One region of the Oceanobacillus sp. NCCP-135 genome, then DNA from elsewhere that is predicted to be linked to it. Evidence: a T-box and tRNA genes for the amino acid it is inferred to sense, from the RefSeq annotation. Region 1 holds a T-box; the other holds one or more tRNA genes.
What was found. The T-box of region 1 lies ahead of alaS (alanine--tRNA ligase). A T-box ahead of a tRNA ligase gene usually reads a tRNA of that ligase, here a tRNA-Ala.
Positions count from the first base shown of each region.

Region 1 (12,147 bases):
AGATGTCTTCACTCGTTTCAATCAGCCTATAAAGCTGCTCACCAATTACAGTATCCTCAAGTACTTTAGTTTGTTCATCCAAAACCAGCCAATCGGGATTAAACGGTACATGTGTTTCAATACTGAAATTGTAAGAATTGAATCCATTAAAAACATTTGATCCGACTTTATTGAGGACATAATGTAGCTTAGTTCTATCCATATTTGCATCGAATATATCGCTTTTTAGCTTATATTGTGATTTCGCAAAACTATTTTCATTTGATCCCAAAACCCAGAACACTTCATCACTTACTGCCAGTGAGGCATGATTACGTTCGTGAATAGATGCATCGAGATCGATAATAATATAGTCATAATCCCCGGTTTCCTTTAATACCTGTATTAATAATTCAACTTCATCACCACTAATACTTTCCATTTCTTCCGGCAGTACAGGTAATGAAAAATAATCGATATTCGTTAAACTGTCACGGGATTTTAATGATTCTATTTTTGAAATTAATTTTTCCGGGTTGTTCTTCAAATAATAAAATATTTCGACAGATGATTCTTTATCCTCTTTAAAAAATAGATATGTACTATGGATTTGCTCCAAGTTTAAGTAAAAAGTTCGTTTCTCCTGCTCGGCCAGGTACTTCGCAAAACATAAAGATAATAATGTTTTTCCAGATCCTGCATTACCACTATAAAAACTGATTACCGTTTCTTTATGCTTTCCGTTTATTATTGCAGCTAGTTTTCCATTCGTTTCATAATAAATTGCCAGTACTTGAGAAAATAGTTCTTTAAGTGATTGATATTTAAATAGCCTTATTTCCTCTTCCATTGGAATGACTTGATCTTCTGACAATCTGATTACTTTATCGAAGTTTTTCGTTTCCTCCTCACGAATATTTATATCGGTCAACAATATATGTTGTTTCTGATTCCGTATATTTTCACGAAACTTATCGGAATCTGTATATATTTTTGCAGCGAACTTCATTCCGTTTTCCGGATTCCTTATGTAACTGGAAAAATATTCAGCATAGGCATTGTCCAGTGTATACAGAACGATTTTAACTTTGTTCAAAACTATCACCTTTTCTTTACCTTTATAAATTACATCCATTTGTTTTACTATCTTTTATAAATACTACTAAAATTGTCACATAATGATAAGAGAAAAAGAAGAAAACAGTTATATATGCCTATTTCAAATTGGTGATTTACCTTTAATTAAGAGTTTTTTCTATTGAATTTATCAATTTAAAGCATAATTACCGAACTTTTAGGGTATTTTCATCAAATTTATATGGAATTTACATTATTTTTCAATTTTGATATTAATTTCTCAATAGGAATATGCATTTTGGTTTTATCAACCAATGAGCGAAATAGTACAAATGAATCGGGATAACAAGAAAATAATTCAATATACTCAGTCATTTATGCCTAATAATCGACTGAATTTCACCAATTTGGCAACTAAAAATGGATATTTACATAGTTTTTTTCAATCCTAAATACAACCTTCTATGTAAGATTATTAGTATTTATCTCTATCTAAATACCTCGTATTCATTTATTACAGACATGATTAATACCCCAAAACCTATTGCTTTAAACAGTCTATTAGTTGGATATTTTTATTTTGTTCCTATGTTACGATTATAATGATGACATTATAAGGGGTGCATTTCATGAAATGTTTAAAATGCGGGAAAGAAAATAAAGAACAGAATCTGTTTTGTGCAGAATGTGGTGCCGATTTATCTGAACAAAAGACTAAGTTCAGTCCGAAAAAGTCAAAGAAGAAAGCTTTTATTATGGCAGCAGCCATTATTGCTTTTCTGGCAGGCTCAATTACGTTTTATATTGTTGGAAAAGGTAAATTTACACCCGAAAAAATTGTACAATCATTTGAGGAGGCAGTTAAAAATAATGATCCTGATCAAATACGTAGCTTGTTGACTTCATCAGAAGAATCATTATCGATAAACATTGACAGTACTTCAAAGCTGGTAGATTTCCTAAAGAATAACCCTAAAAGTTTTGAAAACCTGATCAATAAGTTAAACAATCAGGCTGAGAGAATCAAAACAGATCGGACTGCTGCCAAAAATAATGGGAACTATGGAACACTAAATTTGACAAAAAACGGTAAAAAGTGGCTGCTATTCGATGATTATCAGCTAGAAATTATTCCAGTTTATATAAAATTAGCTGCGGAAAATGAAGCAATTGACTTAACTATCAATGAGGAAAAAGTAGCTACAACGGAAGAAGAAAATGATGAAGAGACTTTTGGACCGTATATGCCTGGAACCCATATTATTGATGCTAGCTATCAGAACAACTATACAAGCACAAATGTTTCGGATGAAATAAACCTATTTGAATTAGCAGAAGATACCTACAGACATGAAATCGAACTTCCTTTAACAGAGGTTTCCATCAGGTCGATGCATGATGATTATCAATTATTCATCAATGGTGAGCAAACCGATCTAACGATTAATGAAGGTGAAAATCCGATTGGGCTTTTCCCTGCAGATTCCTCAACTATAGTCCATATCCAAAAGGAGTTTCCGTGGGGATCTGTAAAAAGTGAGGATCAACCAATAGAATCTGAAACAGTAGAATTTGATGCAATCGACGTATTGACGAGTGATGAGCAAATAGCATTAATGGAGCAATTAAATGAAAGCATCGGCCTGTATCACGAAGCATTGACAACCAGAGATGCATCTATATTGGAAACTGGTGTAACGGATAATATGAAGGATCTATTAAATGAACATATGGAGTTCACGGGTGACTGGAGCCCACCATACAAAGGTAAGCTGGTAAAAGCTCTATATGACAATTCAAGAGTAACTTATCCAGAATATAATGAGGACCTTAAGGGATTTACAATTACATTAAGAGCCCATTACATCTTACATGAGCCTGAGGGACATGCTTATGGCAATTTAAACTGGCTTGGAAGAGACCTGGACAAACAGCAATACAAAGCAAGCAAGGGGTTAACTGTATTCTATGATGAAACAGCATCAGCCTGGAAGCTTCACAATGTGGAAAATGAGTATTTTCATCTATCCGAGAGAAATAAGCAGGAATTTACAATGGAATGATTGGCTATTTTTTATAAGAGGGATTTCTGTTACTCGTCCCAGTTCAAAGACTGATCATTTTGACACAATAGCTATTGTAGACAACGTAACTCTAACGTATTTCTTTTTCCTCATTGTTAAGTGCTAGTGCAACCAATCACCAAAAAAGGGTTTGTCGATTGACAAACCCTTTCCATTTACTTTACATTAACAATTTTAACTTCTATATCTCCACCTGGAGTAGCTACAGAAACCTCTGCACCTATTGCCAGACCAATAAGACTTTTAGCCATGGGCGAATCATTCGATATTTTACCTTCAAACGGATCTGCTTCAGCACTTCCAACAATAGTATATGTTTCTTCTTCCCCATCAGGTAATTCTTTGAACGTTACAGACTTACCCATCGAGACAATATCAGGATTATCATTATCATTTTCAATGATGACTGCGTTACGAATCATTTTTTCAACTTGAGCTATTCGTGATTCTACAAATGCCTGCTCGTCTTTTGCGGCATCATATTCCGAGTTCTCAGATAGATCACCAAAATCTCGAGCTACTTTTATACGTTCAACGACTTCTTGTCGTCTTTCCATTTTTAAATAATATAGTTCCTCTTCTAATTTTTCTTTCCCCTCTTGCGTCATGTAATAACTTTTCTCTATTGCCATTATAAAAAACACTCCTTTTTTATCTTCCCATATATGAATTGAGCTATTACTTTTACAATGCTCTTCGTATAAATATATTAAAAAATATACTAAACATTACTATGGCAGACTTCATTTAAATTTTCAATACTTTTTTATATTTAATTTAGCTGATTCTTCGACAATATTGTTTCTATTTTTGTAGCCATAATATCGATTGCTACATGATTTTGCCCACCTTCTGGAATAATTATATCTGCATATCGTTTTGTTGGTTCAACGAATTGCAGGTGGGATGGTCTAACATTGCTTATATATTGATCAATAACTGAATCCAATGTTCTTCCACGTTCTTGTATATCTCTAAGCAAACGGCGAATTATTCGTAAATCTGCATCTGTATCAACAAATACTTTTATATCCATTAAATCAACCAATCTTGGATCTTCTAAAATTAGTATCCCCTCAACAATCATTACTTCCTTGGGTTCAACTAAAATCACTTCATCAGAACGTGTATGAATTTTATAATCATATACCGGTTTTTCAATTGATTTATGATCCATTAAATGATGAAGGTGCTTAATTAATAAATCATTATCAAAAGCTAATGGATGGTCATAATTCGTATTCAATCTTTCCTCAAAAGGCAAGTGACTTTGATCTTTGTAATAATAATCTTGTTCAATAACAAGAATTGTTTTATCTGAAAAACGCTGACAAATGGAACGAGTTACGGATGTTTTTCCACTTCCACTTCCACCTGCTACACCAATAACAACTGGTTTATTTTTCATGAGAGAGCGTACTCCTTTCAGCTATGTTTTAGACTAATGGCAACCCCGTCACCAATCGGTACGATCGAAGTTGTGTATTCTGAATGGTTTAGCAGCCAATCATTATAAAGCCGGATTTTCTCAACCATTCTTTTATGTCGTGGATGGGCATTGTCCGGTTCAGCTACATGCCCTCTAAATAATACGTTATCTGTAAGAATTAAGCCATTATTATTTAACATAGGGCTTGCAAGCTCAAAAAAACGTTTATATTGACCTTTAGCTGCATCGATAAAAATTAAATCAAAGGTATAATTATCTCTTGCCAAATCACTTAATTTTTCTAATGCATCCCCTAAAATAATCGTTATATTTTCTTCTCTATTTTGTTTATTTATATTTTCAAGTGCCTGGTGATATCGTTGCTCGTCTTTTTCGATTGTAATTATAGTTGTATCTGGATACGCCTCCAACATTCGCAGTGCAGAATAACCTATCGCTGTACCAATTTCCAATATTCCTTTTGGTTTCTTTACTCTTACTAATTGCATGATGAAATTTATGCTTACTGAATCCATGATTGGAATATGATCTCTCTCGGCTTGCTGCTCTATATCCATCACCCAATTTTTATTAGCGGGCAATGAATGCTTTAAATAATTCGCTATTTTTTCATCCATTAAAAAACCCCATTTTCAAATGATAAAAAATGGGAAATGTAAAATTGCTTTCACACTTCCATAAATTTTTAATCAATATATTTTTCTCTGTTTTGCAGATGCTCTTCATGTGTTTCTGCATAGTGTATATTTCCTTCGCTATCATGAAGAAAATATAAATTTTCCGATTCCTCCGGATTAATTACAGCTTCCAATGAACTTTCAGCAAAGTTGGCTATTGGCCCGATTGGAAGTCCATCCACATAATACGTATTATATGGCGATTCGACCTCCAAATCCTCCAACAATGTCTGTTCCTTATGTCCACCTAAAGCATATAAAACAGTTGGATCCGTTTGTAGCTTCATAGGTTCTTCCATTCGATTATAAAAAACGCCGGCAATTTCTTTGCGTTGATCAACTGAACCAGATTCTTTTTCAACGAGTGATGCAAAGGTAACCGCCTCATGGACTGTAAAATCTTTAGCTGTTATCTCATTCATAAAAGGGTCTATAACTTCCTGTGTTTTAAGCAGCATTTTTTCTACCACTGTTTCAATAGTAGGCTCATTTTCGTAAAAACTGTATGTTGCCGCAAACAGATATCCCTCAAGTGGATATTTAATTTCCGGGGCAAGGATCACATCAGATAATATCGTTGGATACCTATTTATTAACTCTTCAACATAACTTTCATCCTTTACTTTTTCCAAAAATTCTTCTTCACTAAAATGCAGCTTTCCAGCATAAATCTTAGCCATTTCTTCAATCGTTTTACCTTCAGGGATCGTAACTGTATAAGTTGGTTCTGCTAGAATTTTTCCGCTTTTTAATGATTCAATAATTTCATCTATTGTCATTGCCGGCGAGAATGTATATTCACCAGCCTGAAATTCAGATTCATTTTTAAATTTTATGTAAAAACGAAAAATACGACTATCTTTAATAACGCCATTTTCTTCTAATATAGCTGCAATACTGGAAGTTGATGATCCAATGGGAATTTCCAACGCTATATTTTCTTCACTCTTCGGATCTACTGGTTCCAATGCTGACTTAACGTACATAAAACCAGAAACACCACCTACTACTAAAATAAGAATGAGTGAAAGGATAATGATTACAACTACTTTACGTACAGTTCTTGCCTCTTCACTTCGAGTCATGAGATTGTCCTTATATTTGCTCTTCTGTTTATCTTTGGACATATGGTATCCCCCTCTCATCCGGTATATTATACTAAAATTCTACAATATATTCCATTATAAAATTAATTGTTTAGTCAGAAGGCTGTTTTCTAAAAAACTGAAAATAGCATTACTCGTTGTGACCTAACAGATATAAACTGCGACACAATGAAGATTATGAGTGCTACCTCAAAAAGAGACACTTAGACGTACAGCATATAATAAGAAAAGCTGATGTCATAGTTTGACATCAGCTTTTCATCTAAAAAACGGAATTACTCTTCATTCTCTTCATCTGCTAATGTATGAAGCATTTCTTCAACCAGTTCCCATTCATCATCTGAATCGATTGGGAAAAGGGACAGATCATTATCATCATTGTCTTTTACCTCATAACGAAAGGCATATACCTCTACTTCTTCATTTTCAGCCTGTTCAACTGGGACTACTGCAATATACGACTGGTTTGTTTCATCAACATCAAAGGTAAATAAAACCTCGAATAAATGTTCTTCTCCATTTTCATCCGGAATGATAATTCTCTCTTTTTCTTCAAGTGACATTCTTTCCCTCCTTTATTTTTGATCGAGATATCCTTGCAATATCATAACAGCTGCCATTTTATCAATGACTTTTTTTCTTTTTTTTCTGCTCATATCTGCTTCCAACAACACACGCTCAGCAGCAATTGTTGTAAGTCGTTCATCCCACATTTCGGTTGGGATCCCTAAAAACACTTCAATATGTTTTGCATAGGTCTCAGAAGCTATACCGCGTTCTCCGATTGTACCATTCATATTTTTAGGAAGACCAACAACGGCCTTCCCTATTTCATGTTCCTTTACAATCTGCTTTAATTCTGCATCTGCAGACTTGATGTCATTTTCATCCCATTTAATTGTTGTTAATCCTTGAGCTGTCCAGCCAAAAGCATCGCTCACAGCAACTCCAATTGTTTTGGATCCCACATCTAATCCAATTATCTTCATCTAATTCGCCTTTTGTTGTTGTTCTAAATAAAATTTCACTAGCTCTTCAATCACTTCGTCTCGCTCTATTTTGCGAATTAAATTTCGAGCATCTTTATATCTAGGGATATACGCAGGGTCACCGGATAATAAATAACCCACAATCTGATTAATCGGATTATATCCTTTTTCTCGCAATGCTTCATGCACTGTAAAGAGGATTTCTTTTATATCCTGATCAAATGGTTCCTCTGAAAAATTAAATTTCATCGTTTTATCAATTGAACTCATAGTGACACCTCGTTCTTAAAATAACTATACTAGTACTAACCGATAGTTTTATTTATAATTTTAACATAAATAATAGGTATTAAAAGCAAATACTATTCTCATCCCATATTCTAACATGTTTACAGGTATTATTATATGTTTTTACTACACAGGATTCAAGTAGGCTACCTTTTAATATTGTCAGTGACATATTGTTTTGCTGATTCAAGTGCTTCGCCTAATTTTTCTGGATCTTTACCTCCAGCCTGCGCCATGTCAGGACGGCCACCACCGCCACCACCACACGCTTTAGCTGCTTGCTTGATTAAATTTCCAGCATGTAGGCCACTTTCCATCAAATTATTAGTAACGCCTGCTGCAAGCTGTACTTTTCCGTTATTTTCAGCTGCAAGTAATATTATACCGGATTCTATCTTTTGTTTTAAATTATCCACCATATTTCGTAATTGATTCATATCCTTTACATTTACCTTTTGTGCCAACACCTGTACCCCACTAATAGTTTCGACTTGATCCAATAGAGAGGATGCTTCTACGTTTGATAATTTAGCACTTAATGATTCATTTTCTTTTTGTAAGTCTTTCATTTCAGTGAATAAACCTTCGATACGAACAGGAAGCTTATCCTCACTGATTTTTGCTACCTGTGCAGATTCCTCAAGCAGGGTTAATTTATTCGCAAAGTATTGATAGGCATATTTACTTGTAACAGCTTCCAATCTTCGTGTACCAGCTCCAATTCCACCTTCTGATACAATTTTAAATAAGCCAATTTCTGAAGTATTCCGCACGTGACAACCACCACATAATTCTATGCTGTAATCACCGATTTGAACAACGCGAACAATATCTCCGTATTTCTCTCCAAATAGTGCCATTGCTCCCATTTGTTTTGCTTCTTCTATTTTTTGATTGTTAATGCTAAGTGTAATAGATGCCCAAATCTGTTCGTTTACGATATGTTCTATTTTCTGTAATTCTTCTGTTGTAACAGGATTAAAATGCGAGAAATCAAATCGCAGTCGATCTGGTGTTACAAGTGACCCAGCTTGATTGACATGGCTTCCTAAGACGTCTTTTAACGCTTGATGCAATAAATGCGTAGCTGTATGGTTTTTTATGATCAATGTACGGAAATGTGAATCAACTACTGCCTTTATACTATCTCCGTTCTGAAGCTTTCCTTCCTTCACCCGAACGCGGTGAATATTTTGCCCTTTTGGAGATTTTTGTACATCTTCCACATATGCTGAAGCATTATCGGTATAAATCCACCCATTGTCTGCAACCTGGCCACCACTTTCGGCATAAAATGGTGTTGCTTTCAGGATTATAAACACTTCACTATCAGCTTCAGCGATTTCTACAACTTCATTTCCGCTTATGATTGTTTCGATCGTTGTTTCGACCTCCAGTTTTTCATATCCGATAAATTCACTATCCACATTAGTATCGCTTAAAATACTGTCCTGTACTTGCATTGAACCAACTCTTTGACGTGCATTTCTAGCTCGCTCTCGCTGTTTATCCATTTCCTGATTAAATCCATTTTCATCAATCGTAAACCCTTGCTGCTCGACATATTCCTCTGTTAATTCTTTGGGAAATCCGTACGTGTCGTATAAGCGAAATACCTCAACACCAGGGAAAATCGTATTTCCTTTATTTTTTTCCTTGTTCATAATAGAGGATAGTATTTCCAATCCATCATTTAAGGTTTCATGAAAACGCTCTTCTTCTACTTTCACGATATTTGTAATAAATTCCTTCTTTTTTAATACTTCCGGGTAGAAATTCTTCATTATTTCGCCCACAGTATCTACCAGTTTATACATAAATGGTTGTTCTATACCGATTTCTTTAGCAAATCTAATTGCCCTTCTTAACAGCCTTCTCAGTACATATCCTCTTCCCTCATTGGAAGGAACTGCCCCATCTCCGATTGCAAAGCTTACTGTTCTAATATGGTCTGCTACAACCTTAAATGCTGTGTCACTCTCTTTCGTTCTACCATATCTCGTGTTAGCTAATTCTTCTGTCTTATGGATAATTGGCATAAATAAATCAGTTTCAAAATTGGTAGGAACACCCTGAATGACAGAAACCATTCGTTCAAGCCCCATACCTGTATCAATATTCTTTTTCGGAAGAGGTGTGTACGTATCATCTGGATTATGATTAAATTGTGAAAACACTAAGTTCCAAATTTCCAAATAACGGCTATTTTCTCCACCAGGATATAATTCAGGATCATTTGGATCATTGCCATAATCTTCACCCCGGTCATAGAAAATTTCTGAATTAGGTCCACTTGGTCCCTCCCCAATATCCCAGAAATTTTCCTCCAAACGAATGATGCGTTCTTTTGGCAATTTGATTAGATTTAACCATATATCATACGCTTCATCGTCTTCTGGATGAACCGTTACAGATAGCAATTCAGGATTAAAGCCAATCCATTTGTCACTCGTTAAAAATTCCCATGCCCATTCAATCGCTTCTGCTTTAAAATAATCTCCAATGGAAAAATTGCCAAGCATTTCAAAAAACGTGTGATGTCTTGCCGTGAATCCTACATTTTCAATATCATTGGTACGTATTGACTTTTGAGCATTAACCATCCGAGGGTTGTCTGGAATAACACGCCCATCAAAGTATTTTTTTAATGTTGCTACCCCACTGTTTATCCACAATAATGTCGGATCATCCTTAGGTACAAGAGACGCACTCGGTTCAACCCGATGACCTTTTCCCTTAAAAAAATCGATAAACATTTGTCTTACTTCCGCTGACGTTAACTGTTGCAATTTGCATCCTCCTTTTAGCTCCTGAGTATTAGAAAACTTGGCCTGTTTTAACACCCTCTTAAGGGATCCTTGAAAGTGTATTTCACTTTCTTTGAAACCCTTAGACTCTTTGGATTTCAAGCCACCTATACTGATTTTCAAAAAAAGTTATACTTTTCTAGTAACGAAATAAAAAAATCCCCTCTCTGCAAATATGCAGGGACGAGATATCATCGCGGTACCACCCTCATTATGAATAATACAAATTATCCATCACTTGAACATGTTAACGGTATGACACCGACGGGTATTAACCGTACTCCAGTTTAGCTTCCATGACTCTGATTTAGGACTTCTTACAGCCTGTGGAAATCCCTTTCTGAAAAATCGAATATCATATACTCATAACCTTCAACATTTTTAACGTTATTTTAATTTTAAACCTAGCGATATTATAAAAAACTTCTGTTCCATTGTCAATTATAACGCCGAAAAGCAATGAGGTGGTTTATAATAACTCTAAGAATGGTTAACAAAGGTACCGCAAGAATCATACCCATTACGCCAAATAATTTCCCACCAAGTAAAAGTACAAATATTATAGCGACTGGATGAATGTTAATACTTTTACCAACAATATATGGTGATAATAAATTACTTTCAATTAACTGAATAACAAAGATGGCTATTAATACAAATATAACTAGCTTTCCAGACATTGTAATTGTGATAGCTACAGCAGGAATCGCTCCAATAATCGGACCGAAATATGGAATAATATTTGTAACTCCCATAAAGATCGCTAACAATAAGGCATATTTAATATCTAATAAATGGAATATAATTAAAGTTGTCATACTAACAAAGAAACAGACAATTAATTGACCTCGAATATAGCTCCCCAATCTTTCATCAATGGCACGACACATTTTACTTGCCTGGGGTTGATGTTTTTTAGGGATGAATTTTTTAAAGTATTCTTTAATATTATTATAATCTTTCAGAAAGTAAAATACTAAGACAGGAATAACGGTAAGCAATACGATCATGTCAAAAATCTTGGTAAAGCCGCCTATCAGCTTTTCCAGGAGGTTATTTAATGTGTTTTCAACATTTATTATTACTTGATCGATCTTATCATGAACGGCTTCTGGTAAAAACGAAGTGTAATCGTATAGAGTATAAACCAAATTCTCATACATACTGATCAATTGTGGTAACTGCTCATTCAAATCTCGCAGTTGATGAATTGTTGTTGGATAAACACGATAAATTAAATAAGTCACACCACCAAAGAACATAAGGTAGATAAAAAGAATCGCCAATCCACGGGGGATACTATAGCTATGCAATTTATTAATAACAGGATATAGCAAATAGGCAATGAAACAAGCAATGAAAAAAGGTGAAAATAAACTCCAAAGAAAAGAAAAAACAGTTCCATATAACGGGAACAGTTTAACAAGTAAAAATACAAATAAGAAAATAAAAATACCAATAATAAGTGAGTATAGAAAAAGTAGTACTTTCTTATCTTTCAGCATTTACGATTTCCCCCTTAGTACAAAAATTTATTTCTCCTTTTGCAGCTAAGGTTTACCATTCAATTTTTCTTTCGTCCTCCGAAAATAGATCATCAAGCGAACTTAAAGAACCATCTGCTTCCACTTGATGAACAGTTAATTTATCTTCATCCACATTCATTTCAATAAAGCACGTCCAGCAATAA
Region 1 covers NZ_BAAKSZ010000008.1:8,882-21,028, reverse strand. The annotation lists gene AC6HVZ_RS07525 (AAA family ATPase) at 1-1,075, opposite strand, end outside; gene AC6HVZ_RS07520 (TcaA second domain-containing protein) at 1,686-3,119, shown strand; gene greA (transcription elongation factor GreA) at 3,296-3,772, opposite strand; gene udk (uridine kinase) at 3,913-4,548, opposite strand; gene AC6HVZ_RS07505 (O-methyltransferase) at 4,566-5,207, opposite strand; gene mltG (endolytic transglycosylase MltG) at 5,276-6,394, opposite strand; gene AC6HVZ_RS07495 (DUF1292 domain-containing protein) at 6,649-6,936, opposite strand; gene ruvX (Holliday junction resolvase RuvX) at 6,949-7,362, opposite strand; gene AC6HVZ_RS07485 (IreB family regulatory phosphoprotein) at 7,363-7,632, opposite strand; gene alaS (alanine--tRNA ligase) at 7,797-10,439, opposite strand; T-box leader at 10,634-10,842, opposite strand; gene AC6HVZ_RS07475 (AI-2E family transporter) at 10,895-11,962, opposite strand; gene AC6HVZ_RS07470 (YrzR-like zinc ribbon domain) at 12,015-12,147, opposite strand, start outside.

Region 2 (12,147 bases), on a different contig from region 1:
GATAAAAAGATGCTCTGGAAATTTGCAGAGGAAACGAAAATGACACTCTTCGGAACAAGTGCAAGCTATCTGACAGCATGCATGAAGGATGGGGTTAAGCCTTTGGGTGAATTTGACCTTACACATTTAAACAGTATCAGCTCAACAGGTTCGCCACTACCGCCGGAAGGTTTCAACTGGTGCTATGAAAATGTGAAACGAGATTTATGGATTGCATCTGTCAGTGGAGGAACGGATGTGTGTACGGCATTCATTCTAGGAGCACCAATTTTGCCAGTTTATGCAGGTGAATTACAATGCCGTGGACTTGGGGCAAGAATTGAAAGCTTCCAGGATAATGGTCAACCAAAAATAGAGGAAATTGGCGAATTAGTACTGACGGAGCCCTTCCCTTCCATGCCAATCTATTTTTGGAATGATGCGGATGGCAGTCGCTTGCACGAAAGCTATTTCGACGTTTTCCCTGGGATCTGGTGTCATGGAGATTACTTAAAGATTACCGATCGGCATACATGCGTTATTTATGGCCGATCAGACGCTACCATTAACCGAGGTGGAATCCGAATTGGCACAAGTGAAATTTATCGTGCAGTCGATCAGATAAAGGAAGTTTCCGATAGCTTGATTGTCGATATTCCAATAGATAATGGCGAATCCTTTACCCCGTTATTTATCGTAATGAGGGAAGGCTATACATTATCGGAAAAAATTAAACAGGCAATTAAAAAACAGATCCGTACACAATGTTCCCCACGACATGTACCAACAGGATTTCACGAGGTTTCAGCTCTGCCAAAAACATTAAATGGGAAAAAATTGGAGATCCCTGTTAAGAAAATTTTAATGGGTCAACCGGTTGATAAAGTAGTAAATAAAGGATCACTTGGTAATGAAGATGCCTTAGAGTTTTTTATTGAATTTGCTGAGAAACACGCTAAAGCGTCTTTCTAAAGGTTAGAGATCAGAAGTCAAATTTGAAGAAATCGGCGAAAGTGCCGCTTTCGTTTATATTTTCTTAGCTCTTGAAAAGACGAGAAACTAATAGAATAATAGGAAAAGTGTTCTCGCTCATGAGAACACTTTTTTATTTTTTATACCAATCTCTTCTGTGTCCCCATACTAACCACCACATACGCCACAAACGAAACTGCCACAGGAAGAACCACTGAGTGTAATCCTAAAGGCTGTGGGAAAAATGTATCTGATAATATATATAAGCCAACACCAACAACCATGGAAGCAAGTGCACCATACTTATTTCCGTTGCTCCAATAAAGACCCATAATTATTGGCCAAATAAATGCCGCTTCCAGTCCACCAAATGCAAATAAGTTCAACCAAATGATCAAATCTGGTGGATTTAGAGACATTACAAAAACAATAATCCCTAATATCGCTGTTACTCCAATACTTATTCGCTTAACACGTTTATGCGATGCTTTTGACTCAACATAATTTAAATATACATCCTTCACAACAGTGGAACTCACTAATAACAATAATGAATCTACTGTCGACATGATCGCCGCCATTGGTGCAGCCAATACAATACCTGCAAGCCATGCTGGCATAACCTCCAGCGCTATTAGAGGCATAACCTTATCGCCAACCTCAATTCCTGGCAATATGGGACGAGCAAACACACCAATCAAATGCATATTCAGCATAATAAAACCAACAACGATTGTTCCGATAATTAATGCACGATGCATGGATCTGGAGTTTTTATAAGACATTGCACGAACAGCTATTTGCGGCAGGGCAACAACTCCTACACCTACCAGGATCCAAAAGGATGATACATATGTTGGGGTTAAACTACCATCTGATCCAAACGGAGTTATTAGATTGGGGTTTTCTGCGCTGAGATCAGAAATTATCTGTGGCATTCCTCCTCCGGCAATAATCACAGCAATTAGCAAAACTAAGGTACCCAAAAACATGATGCTACCCTGAATTGCATCTGTCAGCGCAACAGCTCGGAACCCGCCAATTACTACATAAACTAATACGGATACAGCAAAAATAAATAATGCCGATAGGTACGATAGACCTGTCAGGGATTCAATTAGCCTTGCCCCGCCAATCCATTGGGCTGCCATTGCCGAAAATAAAAAGATAATAATACTAATTGCTGAAAATAGAACTACCCATTTTGATCGATACCTTTCCTTTAAAAAATCCACCATTGTAAGTGCATTATATTTTCTTGTTACGATTGCAAACTTTTTCCCCAAAACCATCAAAACGAAATAACCGGTTGCAACCTGAGTCATGGCCAATAAAACCCATCCCAAGCCCTCATTATATGCAGTCCCTGGGCCACCTATAAAGCTGCTTGCACTTCCGTACGTAGCAGTCATCGTCATGGCCAAAACAAACCCACCCATAGTTCGGCCGCCTAAAAAGTAATCATCCAAAAATTTATTGGATGATTTAAGGTTTCTGCCAGCCCAAATTCCAACTGCAAAAATAATCAACAGAAAAATAAATAAAGGTATAATTGCCTGTACATTCATTTGGTTTCTCCTTCTTCATCAAATGGAATAGCTACAAAAAACTTTTTAACTAGAACCGTTACTAATACAGCCATCACAATAAAACCAATGACACAACTATAAAAAAACCATGCAGGTAACCCGAAAACATACGTATATTCAGAAGGATCCCTGCTACCCAAACCATATGCGAACACATACCACCAGATGAAATTGAAAATAACCAACCCAACACCGATCAATGCTTCCCGATTTGCAATCTTCAAACGATAATCACCTTTTTTCATCTTAGACCTCCTCCTATTTCATTTAGATACATGCAGGTATTGGAAAAACCTACAAAACTCTATGACTTATAAGGGCTCTTCTATTCTACTATGTTTGCTTTCCCTTATTCACTAAACCTCTTCGATATGCTACAACTATCAGTATAAATCTTGTTAGAGCAGCTGTTAATCCCGCCCAATAGCTGTCTGTTATGAATAACCTATACCAATTAAAAGCAACACACCTATTAGTATATCAATCAAAAGCTTCCTATGGCACCCCTTTAAAATACTTATAAATAATATATCCTACAACGCTAGCAGATGTAAACAGAAGAGTTTGAAAACAATTTATACTTACTGAGGTTTCCTAAGATAACCAGCATGAAGCAGCATTTTTCAATCCGTTTCCTTTCAATTATTTACCAATCCATGTATAATATATAGGTTACTCTATTTAAATTTCATTCTCTTAGAGGTGAATTCGTTTGTTATTTATTATTGGATCTATTACTTTATTTTTCCTTCTATATTATCTCCTGAATAAGAAGGTTATTTTGGTTGAAACCGCTTCAGCCGCAATTGTAATGGCTGTAGGTGTATTCAGTTTGAATGTAGGACCTAGTTTTAATATTGATACTGTCTGGGTTAAAATGATTGCTTTAATTGCTATATCAATTTGGGCATTCTTTATGGTCTCCTACATTACTTCATTAATTATAGGAAAATTCACCACACTTCATTACAACCATTTAGTCGGTCGATTTAGAATTGGCACATGGGTGGCAAGTACTTCCGTTACAGTTATTATTATAAGCAGATATTTTCCTATATTCGAGCGAATGGTTTTGCCGCTTGTAGTGATTAATTCTTTATTGTGGCTGTTCTTTTTTGTTATATCCATTAAAAGTATGCTCACTATTTTCATGGAAAAGCTGGGCAAGAATTTAAATGGTATTTTATTTTTAACGACCGTTAGTACGCAGTCATTAGTTCTGATGTATAACAATATCTGGGATGATTTTAATCTTTATATCAATGAATTTTTGATTATCGCTGGTTTTCTGTTTTATCTGTTAAGTATTTATATGATTTTCAAACGTTACACAAATTACAGCTGGTCCCTAATAGATGACTGGCGAGCACCAAACTGTATGTTTCATGGAGCGCTGTCGATTATTGGTTCATCTATGGTTATCTCCGACATTTTCACTCCTGCATTTACTCTGGCATTCTGGTTCATCGTTCTTTTTATTTTCATTGCCCATGAGGTGATTGAATTAGTCCGGGGTGTTATCAGAGTAAAGGAATATGGATTGATTAAGGGACTTTTCGTTTATGATCATTCACAGTGGTCTCGGATATTTACATTCTGTATGTTTTATACATTCACATTAAAAATGAATACTACGAATATAGTTCAACTTGACTGGATAGCCTTCAGTCAGCAGGCTATCCTAAACAACGGAAAATGGATTATCGCAATACTACTGATCATTGAAATCAGTTTATTATTCAATAATATGTTTTCCTCACAGCGCATTAAAGATACCGCAGTTACGTCAACTATCTCTTAAGCACAAAAATGCAAGGCGTCTGTTTAACAACTTACAAACTGGGGCACTCTGTTACTGCACTATGCTCGTCTCACCAAAAAGAGTCTGCTATGGCTTTAGTGTTGGAGCTGGACGTGGCTGATTCGGTTGTTTTGTTATCCACCATAAATTTTATAATTTCCTAGACAAGAACAAATACATCACCATGCTCTAATACCCCTGATAATGTGACAGATTGGCTAGCTTCAGTAGCACCATTACTACTCTACCTGATAGCTAGATAAATCTACTGCACTTCCTGTACCGTTGTAAATTTCAATCGCTTTGTTGAAGAAGCTGCCTTCCATGTACTCTGAAATAAATAAATCCTCTGCAACTGCTACATCACCACTCTGGGCTGAAGCCGCGATAGCAAAAACGTTAGAAAAATTCATAAAAACAAGCATGAAAATAAGGAAAAGATTAATGACCTTTTTTACAGTAGAATCTCTCATTAGTACCTTCCATTTTTTTACCGTATTATATCCTGGCAAAATTATAGGACACACTATTTATATGGCATATTATGAACCCTCAAACAATTAAGTTTTTGTAAAGTTATAGTAGATTCAGACTAATTTTTAGGCTTTTTAATAAAAACAGTTATTTTGACCTAAAGCTGTTTTTAGTTTGTAAAACATTAAGGGAATCTAATTAGCTCATAAAAATGTTATAATATAGGTAGACATTAAATAACAGGGTGGCTAATAATGACTATTGAAAAACAACTATTAAGCTTAATAAACGCTACAAAGGTATTGACATCCACTAGAAATTTGGACGAGGTATTACATTTAATAATTAAAGAGGCCTTAAGTGTTTTTAATTGGGCAGATGCTATTGTGCTCTTTTTATATGATTCCCAAAAAGGGTACTTAAGAGCAAAATCATCCATTGGCTTCGATATAAACTATTTGAAAGAAGCAACCCTGAAACCAGATGAGGCTATGTCAGGGAAAACCTTTCTATTAAGAGAAGCCCAATTATATACTTCTAAAACAGAAACCGGCAAAGGAATGGCCAATATCTCAAGCGAAAACCTAAACTGGTACCAAAAAGCGTTAGGGGAAGATAAAGTTCCCACAAGTACCATTTCCGCACCATTAATGAGCAAAAACGAATGTTATGGTGTACTGACAATAGACAGTTATTCAGAAGAAGTCAAGTTTACCTTGGATAATTTAAAACTACTGCAAACATTTGCCAACCAGGCTATGATTGCAATTGAAAATGCCACTCTTATTTCGCAAAATAATCGTTCCAATCACATTCACAAGGAATTAACCAAGGTATATATGTCACACCGGGGGCTTTCTGAAATCACAAACACACTTTCAAGGCTTACCGATAAAGAATTTTGTGTTTGTAACGAATTTCTCGATGTTTTATCATATACTTCCCCATCTACTAAAGACCTACTGATCAACAAAATGGAAGAGGAGCCATTATCAGTGAAAGAAATTTTTTCCGTGGAAAATGTTGCCCACCAACAAGCTGTTTATAACGGGCAACCTTATGACCTCCATTTGTTTGCAATAATAATTGAATCTGAAATCACAGGCGTGTTAGTGGCGATTACAGAGGAGAATAATTTTCTTGATTCCCTTGATATATTTGCTATTGAACAGGCAACTGCTGTTTTTGCGTTGGAAATGCAGTCACATAATCACTATGTATCCAGCCAATTTCAATATGAAGGTCATTTAGTGAAAAAAATATTAAAAAACCCTGAACAGGGAAACAGGTATCTACAGTTAAAAAATCTTTATAACAAAAGTAATCACTATATCGTATTGACTATTGAGATCGCACACGAAATGATGGATAGCAAAAAAACACATAGGGTAAAACAGAGTTTTTCAAGATTACTTCATCGCCATTTAAATTCGTTTCTACATCGGTTTCTGATGAAGGAAGATTCAATGCAATATTCCATCTTATTTATCAGGGACGAACGTATTAATGAAGAAGAAATGAATAAACGACTACATGACTTTGTGTCAAATATTATAAAGAAGTTCGATTATGCAATTTATGCTGGTGTCGGTAGGAGTTTTCGGGAACTAAAGGATTTAAACTATTCATTAAATGATGCTGAAAAGTGTATAGAATTTTTAAAAGTGACGGATTACAACAAAGAAATGATTACTTATATAGAGTTAGGCGGATACCGGCTTTTTCTTAATTTGGATACTGATGAGATGGATAGTTTCATTAGAATCAGACTCCAACAAATCATTGATTATGATTTGGAAAACAATTCAGAACTTGTGAAGACACTGAAATTGTATTTGCATTTTAACAAAAGTATCAGAAAAACCAGTGAGGAGATGTATGTTCATGAAAATACAATCAAATACCGAATCAATAAGATCAAACAATTGATGGGAATTAAAGAAATGGATGGGGATCTGACTTTTGAAATTAATTTGGCGATAAAAATGATTACATTTTTAAACAGGTATGATTTGTTGAAGTAAGACAAATCATACCTGTTTACTTTATGTATTTAAGACATATCAATTATTATCAGAACCCTATATAATATTCCGTATAAATAAATAAAAGGAAATGATTTTAATAATCCTAATATTTTAATGTGCACACATCCATTTAATCAGATGGCTGAGCAATAAGGAGGAGGGGGGATTTTTCAATGATTCTTCTTGCACTTGCTACACCAATACTAGCCTATGCCGGTATTGCAATCGGTCGATCATGGACAGATTTTATGCAACTGGGATGGAAGACAATTATAGTTGCCAGTCTGGTATTATTGGGTACTTTTCTTGGATCAGCACTAATTGCGGAATTAGTACTGCAGATGCAAGGGTTAATTTAGTAGATTAATATTTTAATTATCATCAAGACAATCTAACTTTCAGAAAGGATGAGATGTTCATGTCACAGATGCTTGCGTTGGTCATAATTATTCTATGTTTGTTTATTGGTGAAATTATTGCCATTAAAACGAAGGCTTGGATTCCATCAGTATTTATCAGCGCCGTTCTTTTTTTAATCGGCTATTGGACATTTTTCCCGACAGACATTATTGAACTAGCCGGTATTCCATCTGCTGTAGCAGTAATGATGATCTATTTGCTGATTACAAATATGGGGACATTACTATCTGTTCAGGAACTAAAGGAACAATGGAAAACAGTTTTAATTGCCGTAGCAGGAATCTTGGGCGTTATTGCGATTTTATTTGGACTGGGAATCTTACTGTTTGATTTTAATACAGTAGTCGTTGCTATTCCTCCATTGGTCGGCGGATTAGTTTCTTCTTTAATCATGGCAGAAGGAGCATCAGCTGCAGGGCTTACCAGTTTGGCGGTATTTGCAATTGTTATTTATGTATTGCAAGGCTTCGCCGGTTATCCATTAACATCAATTATGTTAAAAAAGGAAGGTATCAGGTTATTAAAAAAATATAGAAATGGTGAACTGGAAGCACAAAATCTAGTTAAACAGTCAACTGCTCCCGAGCATAATGAACCCAAGCTTTTTCAAAAAATGCCTGCTAAATATAACACGGATTATTTTAAATTTTTAAGACTGGCTTTTGTCGGTTTTCTAGCGTATATTGTTTCAACATTACTGGGGCCAATAGTTGAGATTAGCCCTTATGTGCTTTGTTTGCTGTTCGGTGTTATCGGACGCAGTGTAGGTTTTTTAGAAAGACACACTCTTCAAAAAGCCAACGGTTTCGGTTTTGCAATCATGGCACTTTTACTGTTTATTTTTGACGGTTTGAAAAATGCCACGCCAAGCATGATGGTGGACTTGTTATTCCCTTTAATCGGTTGTATCGTACTTGGAGTTATTGGCATGTATATATTTTCGTTTATTATGGGAAAAGTTTTACAAGTTAGTAAAGAAATGGCCTTTGCCGTCTCTTTAACCGCTTTTTACGGTTTTCCAGCAGATTACATTATAACGAATGAAGTTGTTAATGGGCTAACACAGGATGAAAAGGAAAAAAGCATTTTGCTTAGTCATATGTTGGCCCCAATGCTGGTTGGCGGGTTTATTACCGTAACAATCGTCTCTGTAATTCTAGCCGGCACCTTTGTTGGATTTTTGTAATTTGCTGTTATTAGATTATTCATTTTAAGAGGAGGATTTTATGTTACAGAATCATGAATTAGATGTTTTTAAAGCTTTAATGCAAGAATACAACCATAAACTTGATTATGCTGGTATCAATGGAGAAAGGATTGCCAAACGTCTTCATGAATTATCGCAAATTGGCGCTACATCCGATGGTGGAATAATGAGGTCTGGCTTTTCGGCAGAAGAAATAGAAGCCAAACAATTGGTGAAAAACTGGATGAAGGAAGCTGGATTGGAAGTGTCAGAGGATGGAGCAGGTAATGTTATAGGTCGACTAAATGGGATTAACAACGGTGTTCCTGCAATTGCATCTGGTTCCCATGTGGACAGTGTGCCAAACGGGGGGCGTTTCGACGGACCTGTTGGGGTTCTGGCTTCACTTGAGGTTGCTGCTGCCTGGAAGGAAACCAATTATTTAGCGAAGAAACCATATGAGGTAATTGTTTTCTCAGATGAAGAAGGTTCAAGGTTTAATAGTGGATTAACCGGAAGTATGGCAATGACAGGTGAAGCTGATTTCACGAAAAATAAAGACTTGATTGATTATAACGGTGATTCATTTGAAAATGTACTTCGGGTATATGGCAGCAATCCTCAAAAATTCCAAGAAGCAAAAAGAGATTTAAAGGAATTAGAAACGTTTATAGAAGTTCATATTGAGCAAGGGAAAAAACTTGAAAAAGAAAATATTTCGGTAGGTATAGTTAGTGGTATTGCTGGACCAGCATGGTTGCAGGTGACTTTTATTGGAGAAGCAGGACATGCCGGAAACACACCAATGATTGGTCGCAAGGATCCAATGGTAGCTGCTGCTGCGTTTATTCAAAGCGTTGAAAGTTTCCCGCTTAAAGTAAGTGATACCTCCGTAGCAACAGTTGGTAAAGTAAACGTTTACCCAAATGGGATAAACGTAATACCGCAAAAAGTGGAACTAAGTGTCGACATCCGTGATATACATGAGCACACACGCAATGAATTATTGGAAATGATTGTTCAGGAAGCTGAATCGATTGCAGACAAGAGAGGGATTAATTGCAAGATAAATCAAACAACAAAAATAAAGCCCATCCCGATAAAAAAAGGGCTGCAGGATAAATTAGCCAATGCTGTAGTGAAAAATAATATCAAACCATTGTACATACCAAGTGGAGCAGGCCATGATGCAATGATTTTAGGAAGACATATTCCCGTCGCAATGTTGTTTGTCAAAAGTAAAGACGGAATTAGTCATAATCCGAAAGAATGGTCTGCACTTGATGATATTGTAAGTACAATACATGTATTAAAAGATTACATCGAATCCTTGATGGATGCCTAATATTGAATCCATCAGAGCGCTTTAGGCTTATTATAAATATAGGCATTTACTAACTTTCGATCCAAAGTTAAGATAGTGTTTAACGCCTTTGATAAAAATTATAAAAAGTAATCCCTCAAGTCCTTTAGCAGATACGTGAGGGGTTATTTTTTATACGAAAATGGGATTTCCATATATTGCGGTGTCTGTCAGGACATGGGGGCTATGAACATGTACTTATCCTATATAAGATAGTATATTCTTGTGATTATTAAACGATTTTTCTATTTAGCAATATATGATTGAAAAGTAATGAATTAACATATATAATGTATATTTGTACGGGGCATTAGCTCAGCTGGGAGAGCGCTTCGCTGGCAGCGAAGAGGTCAGCGGTTCGAGCCCGCTATGCTCCATCCAATAACACTGCAACCTGATTATATAGGAAATGCAGTGTTTTTTTGTGTGGATTTACTGGTAGTTTTAGAAATATCTTTTGAGGTATAACAAAGAAGTCATCACTTGAGGCTGCACCAGTTTAACGTTTCAATTGCACCAATTAAAACATATCTGTATGATTATCTAATTGAGACTGCACATGCTTAAAATTACTTCTGGTTTCGGTCATGAAATTATCAAGTTTCTCATCCATTCTATCCATCTTTATAGAAAAGTTTGCTTGGTTTAATGCAAGAAGCTCTAAGCTTGAAGCAAACTCATCCTGTTTAGAAGATAACTGTTCCAGATTTGAAGCAAACCCGTCCTATTTAGAAGATAGTTGATCATGACTTAATTCAAGTCGTCTTTGATTTGATTCTAATTTCTCCTGATTTGAAGCGAGTAAACGTTGACCTTGTTTTAATTCTTGCAAATGGTCTATAATAATATTTATTTTTTCCTCCACTTCACGCTGCACCTCCTTTCATTTCCTATATTATTTCATTATTTTCTTAATATTTCATCAAGTCATTCGCTTTCTTTCTGCATTTTTCACTAAACTAACTACATACTTATCCATCCGCTTTTCCATCTGCTTATTCGTAAGGTCTGTTACCCCAAATGCCTTCCATCCCGGATACACTACCGGCGGTCCATAAAGCACATCAATCAGCGAAACTAAATCCCAGTATGGATCATATAAAAATTCTGTTCCCGCATACCGCTGATAGGCTTCTAGAAATTCATCAGCTGTTACAACATCATATAGCATCGCTAGATTCCACCTGCAATGACCAACATCAATTCCAGCAGGACCTATGCAAGCATTTCCCCAATCAACTACGCCACTTACAGTACCACTCTCCCAGAGTACATTAGCAGGATGAAAATCTCGGTGAATAAAACATTCCTTTGCATTTGGCGGTGAGCCTTTTACAACTTCAAATACCTTTTTCCATATGTCAGGAACACTTGACCAGCTCGGCATTTCTATCTTATTCACATCATTATATCGAAAATACTTCCACGTAAAGTCACTACCATCAACTGCGTGTATTTTTACTAACTCCTCTGCTAAACCACTAAGCCACTCCATCCTGTCTTCTGGTTTTAATACAACTGAACCAGGTAGCCTTGACATTAATACAAGCGGATCACCACATACCTCTATATTTTCTTCATATGCAATTATTTCTGGTGCAGTCAACCCTTTAGCTTTTGCCAAACGCAAGCTTTCCGCTTCATGTAGGGCTAGATCCGGCTCCTCCTTCAGCCACTCTCGGTTATCCAATTGCCGAAGTATTACTTCTTTAATCTCATCATTTATTTTAAGGATTAGTTTATGTAAAATAGAAGATGTACTGCCTTTTAACCGTTCTATTGAAAGAATAGCTGCATTTGTGTCAACTGAATTTACTACCCATTTCTGTACACTTTCTGATAGATATTCCATTAAATCCACTCCATCAAATTTATATTTATTCCCAGGAAATTTCCCAATCGACTACAAATCTACCATTCACTTTATCTCCGTGGAGAACAATATAATATTCCCCATCATTTAAAGCTTTATATTCCAACGCTTCTTCGCCTTTTTCCTTCATCGGCAAATGATCACCTTTTGTATTTTCAAAATGATAGCCCCAACCACCATTTTCATCATATATATTTACTTGAAATGTAATTACTTCCCCTTTTGAGAGCTCAATTGGTATTTTATGCTCCCCATGGAAATAGTCAAATGTTGATGCAAATCCGGATGAATTCCTTTTTTCCACCCAATTCTCCTTATCTGTGAAATCTACGGTGGAAATAAGTGTAAATATTACTGGTAGAACAATTGCGAAAATCAGTGATATCGGAAATCGCTTTTTAAATAAAACGATGCCAAAATAAAACAACACAGCGGCAATTGCCCCAATCGACCCAGCGATAAG
Region 2 covers NZ_BAAKSZ010000004.1:97,577-109,723, reverse strand. The annotation lists gene AC6HVZ_RS04410 (acetoacetate--CoA ligase) at 1-951, shown strand, start outside; gene panF (sodium/pantothenate symporter) at 1,092-2,519, opposite strand; gene AC6HVZ_RS04400 (YhdT family protein) at 2,516-2,785, opposite strand; gene AC6HVZ_RS04395 (TDT family transporter) at 3,253-4,341, shown strand; gene AC6HVZ_RS04390 (lamin tail domain-containing protein) at 4,581-4,814, opposite strand; gene AC6HVZ_RS04385 (helix-turn-helix domain-containing protein) at 5,070-6,839, shown strand; partial or broken gene AC6HVZ_RS04380 (hypothetical protein) at 7,022-7,201, shown strand; gene AC6HVZ_RS04375 (hypothetical protein) at 7,261-8,448, shown strand; gene AC6HVZ_RS04370 (M20 family metallo-hydrolase) at 8,489-9,793, shown strand; tRNA gene AC6HVZ_RS04365 (tRNA-Ala) at 10,116-10,188, shown strand; gene AC6HVZ_RS04360 (hypothetical protein) at 10,536-10,688, opposite strand; gene AC6HVZ_RS04355 (phosphotransferase family protein) at 10,734-11,663, opposite strand; gene AC6HVZ_RS04350 (hypothetical protein) at 11,689-12,147, opposite strand, start outside.
Region 2: it encodes a tRNA-Ala, which carries the amino acid that the T-box ahead of alaS (alanine--tRNA ligase) is inferred to sense. The anticodon was not compared.